Linked DNA regions of Cecembia calidifontis. The protein of the gene in region 2 interacts with the protein of the main gene of each other region in a pairwise test. Links are inferred from orthologs where the notes say so. Each region holds a gene or a part of one and is shown on either strand. Other genes may lie near its edges.

Region 1 (2,960 bases), 3.7 Mb from region 2 along the record:
CCTCTGCCCAATTTTCATCTTTATAATTGAAGCCTTTCGTTATACCAAGAGCCAGCGCTGAAGCTATCTTATTCTCACTGCTACTGCTGATGTATACTTCTGCACCTGCAGCCAAAGCAAATTGGGCTGCAAATTGGGCCACTCCACCACCAAATCCGGTCACCAACACTTTTTCACCTTTTTGTAAGCTGCTCTGAACCATCAATGCCCTGTAAGCAGTCAAGCCACCTAATGGCAATGCTGCAGCCTCCTCCCAGTTCATAAATGCAGGTTTGGCAAAAATTCTGTTTACATCAACATCTACAAATTCAGCTAAAGTCCCATGACCGGGCATACCCAAAATCTGAAAATCCTTGCCCTGAACTTTTTCATCATCCCCCCAATGCAATGCAGGATTGATGATTACTTCTTTTCCCAACCATTCATTTAGACCATGATGGGCCACATCCAATACTATTCCTGCTCCATCAGATCCCAAAATCACCCCATCCTTAATATTGGGATAAAGTCCCTGCCTGCACCATTCATCCCTGTGGTTCAATGCGGCAGCTTTGATCTGTACCCTTACCTGCTCCCCACTCAGGTGAGGCAAAGCTATTTCAGTAAGTTCAATTTTACTATCAGTATGTCTATTTAAAACAATAGCTTTCAATGACTTATATTATTTAATTAAGAAATAAATTCAGGAGATATATCCCATAAAAGCTTAAAAAGGAGCTGGTTCACTGCTTCCCAAGCCGCCGGGGAATGGATCATCAAAATCTCCCCCATTGGCTTTACTCTGCAAACGGATCATATTACCTGATTCGAAATCCTGGGCTCCTCCACCACTTGGAAACTTACTACCGTAGAGCGCATCTTGGGCCTTATAAGGCACATTTAACTCGAGATCCGCAAATTTTGTGTATTTACCGATAAACCTAAGTTTAACATTTTCCAAGGAACCATTTCTATGCTTGGCAATGATTACCTCACCTACACCCATGGTGGAGTTTCCGTCTTCATCCTCAGTTATTCCATAATACTCAGGACGGTAAAGGAACATTACCATGTCGGCATCCTGCTCAATGGCTCCTGATTCCCTCAAATCGGAAAGCTGAGGCCGCTTATCTCCTCCCCTGGTCTCCACAGCACGGGACAACTGAGAAAGCGCAATTACTGGAATATTCAGTTCTTTGGCTATCTTTTTCAAAGCCCTGGAAATACTCGCAATTTCCTGTTCCCTGTTGCCTCCTCCTCCGGATTTGGAGTCCCCTGACATTAACTGAAGGTAGTCGATTACGACCATCTGAATATCATGTTGTGCCTTGAGTTTTCGGCACTTTGCCCTGAGCTCCAGAATGGAGAGGGCCGGTGTATCATCTACAAACAGGGGGGCTTTTGAGAGTTTGGCAGTTTTATGTACCAATTGCTCCCACTCATAGTCTGCGAGGTTTCCTTTTTTGATTTTTTCTGAATCCAATTCGGCCTCAGAGGAAATCAACCTGTTGACCAATTGGACAGAGGACATTTCCAGTGAAAAAATCGCTACCGGTCTGCCGTGATCTACTGCTGCATTTCTCAATACAGACAAAACAAAAGCAGTCTTACCCATAGCGGGACGCGCTGCGATGATAACCAGATCGGATTTTTGCCAACCTGAAGTAACCCTATCCAATGCTGTAAAACCACTTGGAACACCGGTAAGGCCGTCCTTTTGACCTTTTTTGGCTTCAAGCTCCATGATGGCTTCTTTCATGATGGAGCGCATATCTGCATAATTTTTCCGGATATTCTTTTCCGAAATTTCAAACAGTGATTGCTCCATCTTATCCAACAGCTCAAAAACATCCGTAGTATCTTCATAAGCATCTTTTTGGATTTCAGAAGCTATGCTGATCATTTCCCTTTTCATGGCCTGTTCGGTAATGATCCTGGCGTGAAATTCAATATTGGCAGCCGAGGAAACTTTGGAAGTCAACTCCGTGATAAAAAATGCTCCTCCTGCCAATTCCAACTGTCCTTTTTTCCGTAGCTGATTGGTCACTGTCAAAAGATCAATCGGTTGCGAATCAGAAAAGAGGTCAAGTATTGCCGTGTAGATTACTTTATGGGCCTCTTTGTAGAAACTTTCGGGCTTAAGAATATCTACTACAGTAGTAAGCGCATCCTTCTCAAGCATCAAAGCACCGAGAACTGCTTCTTCCAAATCAATCGCCTGAGGTGGTAATTTCCCCAATCCCGAACCAATATTAAGATCCGGTTTTTTTCTCCCCAAATTTCTATTGGTAGTGCTTGGTTTATTTTCTGCCATAAAAACAAATGTACATGCTTTGCCCTTATCTTTTTGAACAATTTATTCACGGGATATCCACATCTAATCCGGGAAAACTGAATATCAACCTTTTACCTGATAACGTCAAGAAAAAAATATATTTCGGCTCTTCGGGATAAAAATTACCTGATTCCAAAATTCACTGGGAAACCAAAACCCTTATCAAGCCTTTGGAAAAAATAGAAAAAAATTGGGTCTAAGAAACTCCCTGTTTAGTACTTTTGAAAGATAGAAATTTTATTATGTCCAAAAAGTATCATTTTATAGCAATAGGTGGGGCGGTCATGCACAATTTAGCCCTGGCCTTATTGGCCAAAGGATATGAGGTAAGTGGATCGGATGATGAAATCTACGAACCATCACGGAGCAGGTTGAAAAATGCCGGAATTCTTCCCATTGAAAAAGGCTGGTTTCCCGAGAAAATACAGTCCGATTTGGATGGCATCATATTGGGTATGCACGCAAGGATCGATAATCCGGAATTAATCCGGGCAAAAGAACTGAATATCCCCATTTATTCATTTCCGGAATTCATTTACAACCAAAGTCAGGATAAACAAAGAGTAGTAATATCAGGAAGCCATGGAAAAACTACCATTACTTCCATGATTCTTCATGTCCTGAAGTATTTGGGAATGGACTTTGA
Region 2 (10,968 bases):
CTACTATATGCACGTCATTTTCCACTGCCTGCATGGCAACTTCCTCCGGGGTTTGGAAAAGCGGTCCTATATCCACATCAAATCCCAGATCAGCAAATCCGGTTGCAATCACTTTTGCCCCCCTGTCATGACCATCCTGACCCATTTTGGCCACCATGATCCTTGGTCTTCTACCCTCTAATTCTGCAAAGCGGTCCGCCAATTCCCTGGCTTCCTTAAAGCTCTTATCGTCTTTGGCCTCTCCTGAATACACGCCTGATATAGATTTTACAGTGGCTTTATGTCTCCCAAATTCCTTTTCCATGGCAAAGGATATTTCTCCTAAAGTAGCTCTTTTTCTTGCTGCCTCCACCGCAAATTCCAACAAATTTCCCTTGCCGGTCCTTGCAGCCTCTGTTATCGCCCCCAATGCGGCTTCCACTTCCTTTTGATTCCTGTTGGCTTTAAGTTGGTTCAATCTCTCAATCTGCTTCTCTCTCACCGCCTTATTGTCCACTTCAAGAATATCAAACGCCGCTTCCTCATCTGTTTGGTACCTATTTACCCCAACTATGATATCCTTCCCACTATCTATCCTTGCCTGTTTTCTGGCTGCCGCTTCTTCAATCCGCATTTTGGGAATTCCTGCCTCAATTGCCTTTGCCATCCCACCAAGGCTTTCAACTTCTTGTATTAGTTCCCAGGCCTTTTTGGCCAATTGATCGGTAAGGTATTCCACATAAAACGAACCTCCCCAGGGATCAACTGTCTTGGTAATCCCGGTCTCTTCCTGAAGATAAAGCTGTGTGTTTCTTGCAATCCTGGCAGAAAAATCCGTAGGTAGGGCTATGGCTTCATCAAATGAATTGGTATGTAAAGACTGGGTATGCCCCAAGGCTGCCGCCATCGCTTCAACAGTGGTCCTTGTCACGTTATTGAACGCATCCTGCTCTGTCAGGGACCAACCGGATGTCTGACAGTGCGTTCTTAAAGCCAGAGATTTAGGATCCTTAGGATTAAACTGATTGACAATTTTAGACCAGATCAACCTACCAGCTCGCATCTTGGCAATTTCCATAAAATGATTCATTCCTATTGCCCAAAAGAATGACAGCCTTGGGGCAAAATCATCTATGTCCAGACCCGCAGCAATACCTGCTCTCAAATATTCCAGCCCATCTGCCAAAGTATAAGCCAATTCAAGGTCAGCTGTTGCTCCTGCTTCCTGCATGTGGTAACCGGAAATAGAAATGGAATTGAACTTTGGCATGTGTCGTGAAGTAAACTCAAAAATATCGGCTATGATCTTCATGGATGGCTGGGGTGGATAAATGTAGGTATTCCTCACCATGAATTCTTTCAGGATGTCATTTTGTATCGTACCGCTCAACTGATCCGCTTTGACCCCTTGTTCTTCGGCTGCCACAATATAAAAAGCCAAAATAGGAATCACCGCACCGTTCATGGTCATGGAAACAGACATCTGATCAAGTGGGATCCCATCAAACAGGACCTTCATATCCAAAATGGAATCTATAGCCACACCTGCTTTGCCCACATCCCCTACTACCCTGGGATGGTCGGAATCATAGCCCCTGTGGGTAGCCAGGTCAAAAGCCACCGAGAGGCCCTTTTGACCGGCGGCGAGGTTTCTTCTATAAAATGCATTGGACTCCTCCGCAGTAGAAAAACCTGCATATTGACGGATTGTCCAAGGCCGCATAACATACATGGTACTGTACGGTCCCCTCAGATAAGGAGGTATTCCCGCTACATAAGCCAAATGGGAAAATCCCTTTGTGATTTCCTTTGAAAACACAGAAGGTACAGGAATCTTTTCAGCTGTTTCCCAAATCTCAGATGCTACATTGTCAGGCTGGGATGTGTTTGAAAATTTCAATTGCTTTATATCGGGTCTCATGCTACAGTTTCATTTTTTGACTCCAAAAGATCAGTTTCTCTACCAGCAAACAGTTGCCAGGGCAACTCTTCCACCTTTTCAGACAAAGTAAATTTTGCCTTTTCTTCCTTCAATTGGTATTTGTTCGCACCAATTTTAGATTTTTGAAGCTCAAGAATATCGCTTTGGCGTTTTTTACGGGTGGATTTCACTTCCTCCTGAATCAATTGGTCTTTGTATAATTTCCACCAACCTCCACTGGCTTCCACATTTTCTAAACTTTCTTTTGTTCTGTCCAAAAGAATGCCTGTAAGGTTTTCTATGAAATAACTTCCTGCTACAGGATCCAGTACCTTATCAAGGTAGCTTTCCTCCCTAAGGATATTGGAAATATTCCTGGCCATTCTTCTGGAAAAAGAGTCTGGACCAGATAAAACCTCGTCATGAGGTCTTACCCAAAGCACATTACAACCCCCTAAAATGGCAGACATGGCCTCGGTCGTATTCCTCAACATATTCGTATAAACATCCATTCGGGATTTGGTCCAATTGCTTGTCTGGCAAAACACTTGGATATTCTCAGGCAAAACTTCAACCTGATAGAGCTCACCAAGACTTTGAAAAAAAATACGGCCCGCCCTGATTTTACTTATTTCTTCAAAATAATCTGAACCTACAGAAAACCTAAGCATTGCCTTTTCAAAAACCTTTTGAGCAGGAACACCGGCTTTTCCAAGATGGTCCAGCAATTCCACAATTGAAGCAAAACCGAATTTTAACTCCTGAATTGCAGTGGCACCAGCTTCATGGTAACAGGAAAAATCGATGCAGCAGGCTTTGAAAGCAGGGAAAGGTTCCAGTTTATCAATCAACATAGCCAATTCCTGGGAAATAACTTCCATTTCCGATTCCTCATGAAAAAGCCGGGTCATGCCATCCCAAAGGACTCCTCCCTGAAGTTGATCTGAACCCCAGTCTTTTCTACCGAACCAATCCAAAAATGGAGCAAGAACAACACTTGGGGATCCGCTTGATAGAACAAGAAATATCTGGATATAAGGCAGTTCAACCCCTTTGAGCAATTGATTAAAGTCCTCTTTACCTGACACTTCCAGTACAAGGGCATCACAACCATTTTGTAAGGCATCCAAAATTAGTGCATTGCCTTTATTTTGGTCTTCAATTCCTACATGAAAAACATTGGACCATATCCGGGGAGACAATCCAGGTATCTCTGATGGAGGATGAATTTTGTTATGATATGCTTCAAGAAAAGCAAGGGTTTCAAGATCTTCTTCCGTATAAAAAGGCATGATTTCCAACCCACCTGCTGTTTTGGACACCAAATGCGTTGTGAAATCTTTGCCTTTAAGATCAGCAATGGCCTGTTGAATCCATTGTTCTTTGGTGACAGGACCAAATTCCTCAAAAAGCTTATTTTCCATATTGGGTTTATATTGATTGATAAAAAACAACTTCCTTTGACCCATTATACTGTTGAAATGGGATTTGAAAGCTATCTTTAGCCCCAAAAATAAGAGGTAGATATCTGAAAACCCATTAAAAGACCTCAAATTGAAAAATGCTTAAAAATAAAATTTTCAAAATTCCAGTTTTCGCGGCAGTCCTTTTCCTTCTGTACGCTTGCGCCCCTGCCCTAGTAAAAACCGGAGAAGCCCAATTTTTCAGCCTTGACTCGGAAGTTCCTGCAGATCCGATTACCCAAAAATTCATCCAGCCTTTCAAAGAAAACCTAGAAAAAGAAATGAACACGGTCATAGGCAGAACCACAGAGGCTATCTTGAAAAACGGAAATGGCGAGACAGCCATCGGTAATCTGGTGGCTGATTTTCAGAAAGAGTTTGCAGAGAATTTACTTGGTTACCCCATTGATATTTCCATTATCAACAACGGAGGAATACGAAACACCCTGCCCAAGGGAAACATTACCTTAGGCAACATCTATGAATTATCTCCTTTTGATAATTACCTCCAAATTCTGGAATTAGACCATCGAGAGCTTATTGCTCTCGCGGAGTTTGCTGTCTCCAGAAAAATACTTGGAATTTCAGGAATGACAATTCATGCCCAAGATGGAAAAATCCTCGAATTGAAAATAAATGGAGAAGAAGTAAATCCTGCAAAAAAATATATTTTGGCCGTGAACGATTACCTTGCAAATGGCGGGGACGGCATGGGGTTTCTCTCGGAAATTCCCAGAAAAGCTGAGACCGATTACCTGCTCCGGGAAATCCTTATAGATAGGATTAAAGCAAAAACGGCATCCGGGTTGAATATCGAAGCTAAGGTTGAAGGAAGACAAAAATTTGATTGAAATGAAAAGAAGGGATTTTATTAAAAGCAGCTTACTTACAGGAGCAGCTTTAAGTTTTGGCAGCCCACTTTTGGCAGATGAGATGCTTTCAAAAAAAGGAAAAAGAATCAGCATCCTTCATACCAATGACATGCATTCCCGGATTGAACCTTTTCCCAATGACGGCAGCCGAAATGCAAATCAGGGCGGGATGATCAAACTGGCTTCCTTGGTATCAAAATTTAGAAACGAGGAGGAAAATATGCTATTATTGGATGCCGGGGATGTATTTCAGGGTACGCCTTACTTCAATTTTTATGGAGGGGAACTTGAATTTAAGCTCATGAGCCAAATGGGCTTTGATGCCTCCACCCTTGGAAATCATGAGTTTGACAATGGGCTCCAAGGCCTGTATGAGCAACTTCCGCACGCATCTTTTCCCCACATCTGCTCCAACTATGATTTTTCCAACACCTTGATGAAAGACGCCACCATACCTTATAAGATTTTCAAAAAATCAGGTTTACGAATCGGGGTATTTGGGCTTGGAATAGAATTGGAAGGTTTGGTCGGAAAAAAGAATTATGAAAACACACAATACCTTGATCCTGTTGGTGTAGCGAAGGAAATGGTCCAAGAATTAAAGGCAAAAAAATCAGATCTGATCATATGCCTTTCGCACTTGGGTTATGCTTATCGGGGGACAAAAATCGATGATCTCAAATTGGCAGCAGCTGTGAATGAAATTGATTTGATCATAGGAGGTCATACACATACCTTTTTGGATGAGCCTACCCAAATCAAAAATACAGAAGGCCACACCACAATTATACATCAGGTGGGAACGGGCGCATTGCGATTAGGGAAAGTAGATTTTGTATTCACTAAAGAGAACAAAATTAATTTTGCCAGCGCAAAAAGTTTACCGATTTATTAGAAAGTCAAGCAGTTTTTGATTTTTTATTTAAATTTATTTTCCCCAAATTTGATGCCCTCCAAAAAGGCAGGGAATCAGCTAAATCTACAATTCTTTCGCTTGGATAATTATTGAGTACTAAATGAGTTCAGAGGCTAATGCAGTTTGGAATGAATGTTTGCGTGTAATCAAGCAGCACGTCAATGAACAGAGTTTTTCAACCTGGTTCAAACCAATAAACCCTGTTAGATTAGAGGGAAGCACCCTCACCATTCAGGTACCCAGTCAGTTTTTTTATGAGTGGTTAGAGGACAACTATGTACAGGTTTTAAAGCTTGCCATCAAATCCACGCTGGGACCCAACGGCAGGTTGGAATATGCTGTAGTAGTGGACAAGGGCAATTCTCAAAACCAGCCCTATGTGGTAAGTTTCCCTCAAGGAAATTCTGCTTCAAGTCCAAAAAAATCCAATACTGCTTTAGCTGAAAGCAAAAGTCCATTTGACATGCAGTCTTTGGACAGCGAAATGCTGCTTCAATCCAACCTCAACCCGAATTATACTTTCAGTACTTACATAGAGGGTGACTGTAACCGTTTGGCCAGATCTGCAGGGTTTGCCGTTGCGACCAAGCCAGGGGTAACTTCATTCAACCCTTTGATGGTATATGGAGGAGTGGGGCTTGGCAAAACCCATTTGGTTCAGGCCATTGGAAATGAGATCAAAAACGGACCAGATGACAAATTTGTACTTTATGTCTCTTCAGAAAAATTTGTAAACCAGTTCATGGATGCCATCAAAGATGGAAATGTGAAAAGCTTTACTAATTTTTACATGCAGGTAGATGTTCTGATCATCGATGATATTCAGTTTTTGGCAGGTAAAGACAGGACCCAGGAAATGTTCTTCCATATCTTCAACCACCTGCACCAAAACAAAAAGCAGATCATCATGACCTCAGACTGTCCTCCCAAAGATCTGAAAGGATTGGAGGAAAGGTTGCTGTCCAGGTTCAAATGGGGATTAACAGCAGACTTGCAAATGCCTGATTTTGAAACCAGGGTGGCCATTATCAGAAGAAAAATGCAGTCAGAAGGCATCTTTATTCCAGATGATGTTGTAGAATACCTTGCTTATACTGTTGACACAAATGTAAGGGAACTGGAAGGCGTTTTGATTTCCCTGATTGCCCATGCTTCACTGAACCGGGTAGACATTGATCTTACCCTGGCCAAGACGATCATGAAAAACATCGTCAAGGACATTGAAAATGAAGTTGGGATTGATTTTATCCAAAAAACAGTCTCTGAATACTTTGACATCAAGACGGAAGACCTGAAGGCCAAGACCAGGAAAAAAGAAATTGTAACAGCAAGACAGGTCGCCATGTATTTTTCCAAAGAATTCACCAATCATTCTTTGAAATCCATTGGTTATCATTTTGGCGGAAGGGACCACAGTACGGTCATCCATGCCGTGCAGACGGTCAATGACCTGATGGACACAGATACTGCTTTCAGAAACTCAGTAAATGACCTGAAAAAGAAATTCAAAATGCGGTCCTATTGACCGCATTTTTTTTGTATTTACTTGCTTTTGGCTTTTTTTTAGTGATCAGACACACCTTGATTTCAAAAAGGGATTCAATCATTTCCTCTATTCTTTAGGAATAAATCGAACAATTCACGGGCTTTGGCAATGGCGGAGAATTTCCCGGATTTTATACCAGGAAGTAATTCCTCCATCCTCTTTTTGACCTGGGAATGATGGAAAAAAGAGCTTTCCATCAGGTACCTGATGTGTTCCTGCAACCAATTAACCCTCTGTTCTTGCCTGTTGGACTCGAGGAATCCATTCTTGGTCATCTTGTCTCTAAAATCATCAATCATTGTCCAAATTTCCTCTAGCCCTGATTTTTCTATAGCAGAACAGGTTTTGACCTGAGGGATCCAGCCATTCTCCTTTGCGGGAAAAAGGTGCAGGGCATTGGCATATTCCCTCTTTGCCCTTTTGGCTGCTTCAACATTGCTGCCATCAGCTTTATTGATGATCAATGCGTCGCACATTTCTATGATCCCTTTTTTAATTCCTTGCAGCTCATCCCCTGCTCCGGCCAACATCAACAGAAGAAAAAAATCCACCATTCCTTTAACGGCAGTTTCAGATTGACCTACACCCACTGTTTCTATCAGGACCACATCAAAACCAGCAGCCTCACACAGCAACATGGCCTCCCTTGTCCTTGCACTCACGCCTCCCAAAGCAGCACCTGCCGGACTGGGGCGTATATAAGCTCTTTTGTCCGAAGAGAGTGCCTCCATCCTGGTCTTGTCTCCCAAAATACTTCCCCCTGACTTTTGGCTACTGGGATCAATTGCCAACACCGCCAATTGATGGCCTCTTTCCACGAGTATTTTGCCAAAATTTTCAATAAAAGTACTTTTCCCTACACCCGGAACACCAGTAATACCTATCCTGATAGACTTTCCAGAATAGGGAAGGATTCCCTCCATCACTTTTTCGGCCAACATTTGATCTGAAGGCAGGGAGCTTTCTACCAGGGTAATAGCCCTACTGAGCACCATTCTATCCCCCTTCAACACACCATCTATGTAATCCTCAACGGGAAGTCTGCTTTTCTTTTTCAATTTTTAAAAGATTACGCACCAAAGATTCCCCTAATATATCTGAATTATTTGAAAGGGTACCTGACAAAATTCTCCTGACCCATAGCTGATTTTTCGTACATCCCAATGCAATAAGTATTCCGTGCGGGATCAAAATGAGGAATGTCAGGCTGCAGTTTTTTGGGGGCATAATCTAAGGAACTGAAAAAATACACTTTGGTATTGCCGTATTTTGTATGAGGCATAAATGCACCGTAAGCCTTCATTTCATCCCATAGGGTATCCGGGGAGTAAACAGCATATATCCTAATGATGGGACCGGTATTGTTTTCATTGCGGTAAAAGGCTGTTTCCACAAACTCACCCTTCAAATCCCCTATTCCCGGCTGCGAAATTGTATCTCTAATAATCCAAATGATGATCAAAATGACCGACAGGAAAAGGGCAAAAAAGACAAAACGGTTACTCATAGGAATTAGCGGTTTAAATTTAAAGCCTTAATTTAGGGGAAAAATTCCATGATGGCTTTCGAATATTTAAAAGCGCTGCATATCATCTTTGTCGTGACCTGGTTTGCGGGCCTATTCTACATAGTGAGGTTATTCATCTATCAGGTTGAGGCCCTGGAAAAAACAGAACAGGAAAAAGCAATACTGATGCCACAACTCAATCTTATGGCACAGCGCTTATGGTATATCATTACCTGGCCTTCCGCCATTTTGACTTTGATCTTGGGTTTTTGGGTATTGTATTACAGATGGGGATATATGCAGTTGGGCTTTATGCATGCCAAATTGGGTTTTGTTCTTGTACTGTACATTTATCACATAATTTGCCATAAAATTTTTAAAGATTTACAAAATGGAATAGCAAAATGGACCTCAACACAGTTAAGAATGTGGAACGAATTGGCAACCCTCTTGCTATTTGCTATCGTATTCCTCATTGTACTCAAAAGCCTTATTAGTGTGGTCTGGGGTATTGTTGGTTTATTGGGCCTTAGTGTCCTGATGATGCTTGGCATCAAATGGTACAAAAAAGTTCGGGAAAAAGCGAATCCATAATTAATTCAAAAACTTATATGAAATCTAGCATAGCAACCATTTTCTTTGCCTCACTGGTTTTACTGTTTTCTTGTTCTGGACCTAAAGAAAATGACAACAGTTCTTCTTCTCTACCTATTTTGGGAAACAAGTATGTCAATGAATTTGAAATCGAAGGCAAAATTGTTAAAGACACTGTCTATCATAAGATTGCAGAATTTTCATTTATCAATCAGGAAGGAAAAGAAGTGAATAATGCTACTGTGGAAGGAAAGGTGTATGTGGCAGACTTTTTCTTCACGACTTGTCCCACTATCTGCCCCATCATGAAAACTCAAATGCTCAGGGTTTATGAGAAATTTAAACACGAACCCAACTTTATGATCCTGAGCCACACCCTTGATCCCGAGCATGACACACCGGAACTTTTAAAAGATTATGCAGCCAAAATCGGGGTAGAGGATGATAAAACCTGGAATTTCTTGTCAGGAGATCAGGAAAAAATCTTCGAAATCGGCCAAACAAGCTACCTTACCACTGCCATGTCGGATAAAAATGAACCAGGAGGGATTTTACATTCCGGAGCTTTTGTATTGGTAGATCAGCAGGGCAGGATTAGAGGTGTCTATGATGGGACCAAAGAAGAACAAGTCAATAGATTGATGAAGGATATACCCAAATTACTGAAATAAAAACATGTGGAAAATCGGGACGGGAATCGGCATTTTGATCTTCCTTTGTTTTAGCTGCAATCCCAATCAGTCAGACAAAGATAAGACTCTTGCCTCCATCAAAGATACCAAAGTGCTTCAGTATGCCATTGAAGGGAAAAACTTGTATGAATTGTACTGCGCTAATTGTCATCAAAAAGATGGGACAGGTTTGGGAAAACTAATCCCCCCACTTAATCCTTCCGATTATATGGCCGAAGATGTGGGAAGAACAGCAAGAATCATAAAATATGGTTTACAGGGAGAAATCATGGTAAACGGGCAAGTCTATAATCAGCCTATGCCGGGAAACCCCAACCTTACCAATTTGGAAATTGCAAGGATAATGACCTATATTTATAATATTTGGGGAAATGAGGAAGGGGTAATCGATGCTAACTCAGTGGAAAAGTTTTTAGAAAAGAAAAATTAACCCTTTCCTAACTCCTGCTTGGCTGCCTTGAGCGCTTCTTTGATGTCTTTATTCACCTTCTCTACCAAAACTTTCTGTTCGGTAAGATAGGCCTTTGCTTCTTTTTCCTGACTTCGACAGTCGTCAGTCCCATTTTTACATAAAGTATTGAAATATAGATCATTATAATTTTCAGATTCTCAATTTGGGTGTCCCGGGGTGGTTTTTTGTACTTTTAGGCATGTTTGTTCGGAGAAAACCCAATAAAAGTGGCAAGATCAGTGTTCAGGTAATTGAGAAGATCAAAGGTAAAAGCAAGGTTGTAAAAACGATCGGAAGCAGTTCTGATCGATCTGAGGTTGAAAGACTTTTTATTCTTGGGGAGGAATGGATAAAAAACCATAAAGGAGCACTTGAAATCCCCTTCAGTGATGAAGAACGGATTGCCGATTCTGTTCTGGAAAGTGTTGAAAACATCACTGTTTCAGGTACCGAGCTGCTTTTGGACAGGATTTTCAATGATATTGGGTTCAGCGCAATCCAAGATGATATCTTCAGGTGGCTGGTATATTCCAGGATCTGTTTTCCTGCCAGCAAGCTGAAAACCTGTGATTACCTGCTCACCTACCACGGCCTCGAATTCCAGGTTCAGGACCTTTACAGGTACATGGACAAGCTTTACAACAACTATAAGGAAACGGTCCAGCTGATCAGCTTTGAACATACCAAGAGAATACTCGGAGGGAGTATCAATATCGTTTTCTATGATGTTACTACGCTTTATTTTGAAGTGGATCATGAAGATGATCTTAGAAAGAGTGGTTTTTCCAAGGAGGGAAAGCATCAAAATCCACAGATTGTTTTGGGTCTGCTGGTTGGACTAGAGGGATATCCTCTGGCTTATGAGATTTTTGAGGGAAACAAGTTTGAAGGGCATACGATGATCCCTGTGATAGAAGCTTTTAGAAAGAAGTATAGCTTACCTGCTCCGATTGTTGTTGCCGATTCAGGTTTACTGTCAAAAAGCAATGTAAAAGAGTTACGGGACAACGGTTACGAGTTTATTCTG

Evidence for each region.
Region 1: the proteins of dnaA (region 2) and dnaB interact in binary tests that used the Escherichia coli proteins (3 or more experiments, as listed by UniProt). The link is inferred for Cecembia calidifontis from one-to-one orthologs.

Annotation. Positions count from the first base shown.
Region 1 is NZ_SGXG01000001.1:3,753,534-3,756,493, forward strand. It holds dnaB (replicative DNA helicase), read right to left. Parts: upstream 2,294-2,960; coding sequence 707-2,293; downstream 1-706. Other genes in the region: BC751_RS16080 (zinc-binding dehydrogenase), read right to left, coding at 1-652; BC751_RS16090 (UDP-N-acetylmuramate--L-alanine ligase), read left to right, coding at 2,557-2,960. UniProt on the Escherichia coli protein: The main replicative DNA helicase, it participates in initiation and elongation during chromosome replication. Travels ahead of the DNA replisome, separating dsDNA into templates for DNA synthesis.
Region 2 is NZ_SGXG01000001.1:12,069-23,036, forward strand. What follows is about bases 4,660-7,463. They hold dnaA (chromosomal replication initiator protein DnaA), read left to right. Parts: upstream 4,660-5,251; coding sequence 5,252-6,676; downstream 6,677-7,463. Other genes in these bases: BC751_RS00070 (metallophosphoesterase), read left to right, coding at 4,660-5,130; meaB (methylmalonyl Co-A mutase-associated GTPase MeaB), read right to left, coding at 6,751-7,463. In the rest of the region: scpA (methylmalonyl-CoA mutase), read right to left, coding at 1-1,900; BC751_RS00060 (methylmalonyl-CoA mutase family protein), read right to left, coding at 1,897-3,324; BC751_RS00065 (5'-nucleotidase C-terminal domain-containing protein), read left to right, coding at 3,462-4,214; more of BC751_RS00070, read left to right, coding at 4,216-4,659; more of meaB, read right to left, coding at 7,464-7,755; BC751_RS00085 (hypothetical protein), read right to left, coding at 7,800-8,204; BC751_RS00090 (CopD family protein), read left to right, coding at 8,256-8,798; BC751_RS00095 (SCO family protein), read left to right, coding at 8,816-9,469; BC751_RS00100 (c-type cytochrome), read left to right, coding at 9,474-9,920; BC751_RS00105 (IS1634 family transposase), read left to right, coding at 10,141-10,968. UniProt on the Escherichia coli protein: Plays an essential in the initiation and regulation of chromosomal replication. Binds in an ATP-dependent fashion to the origin of replication (oriC) to initiate formation of the DNA replication initiation complex once per cell cycle.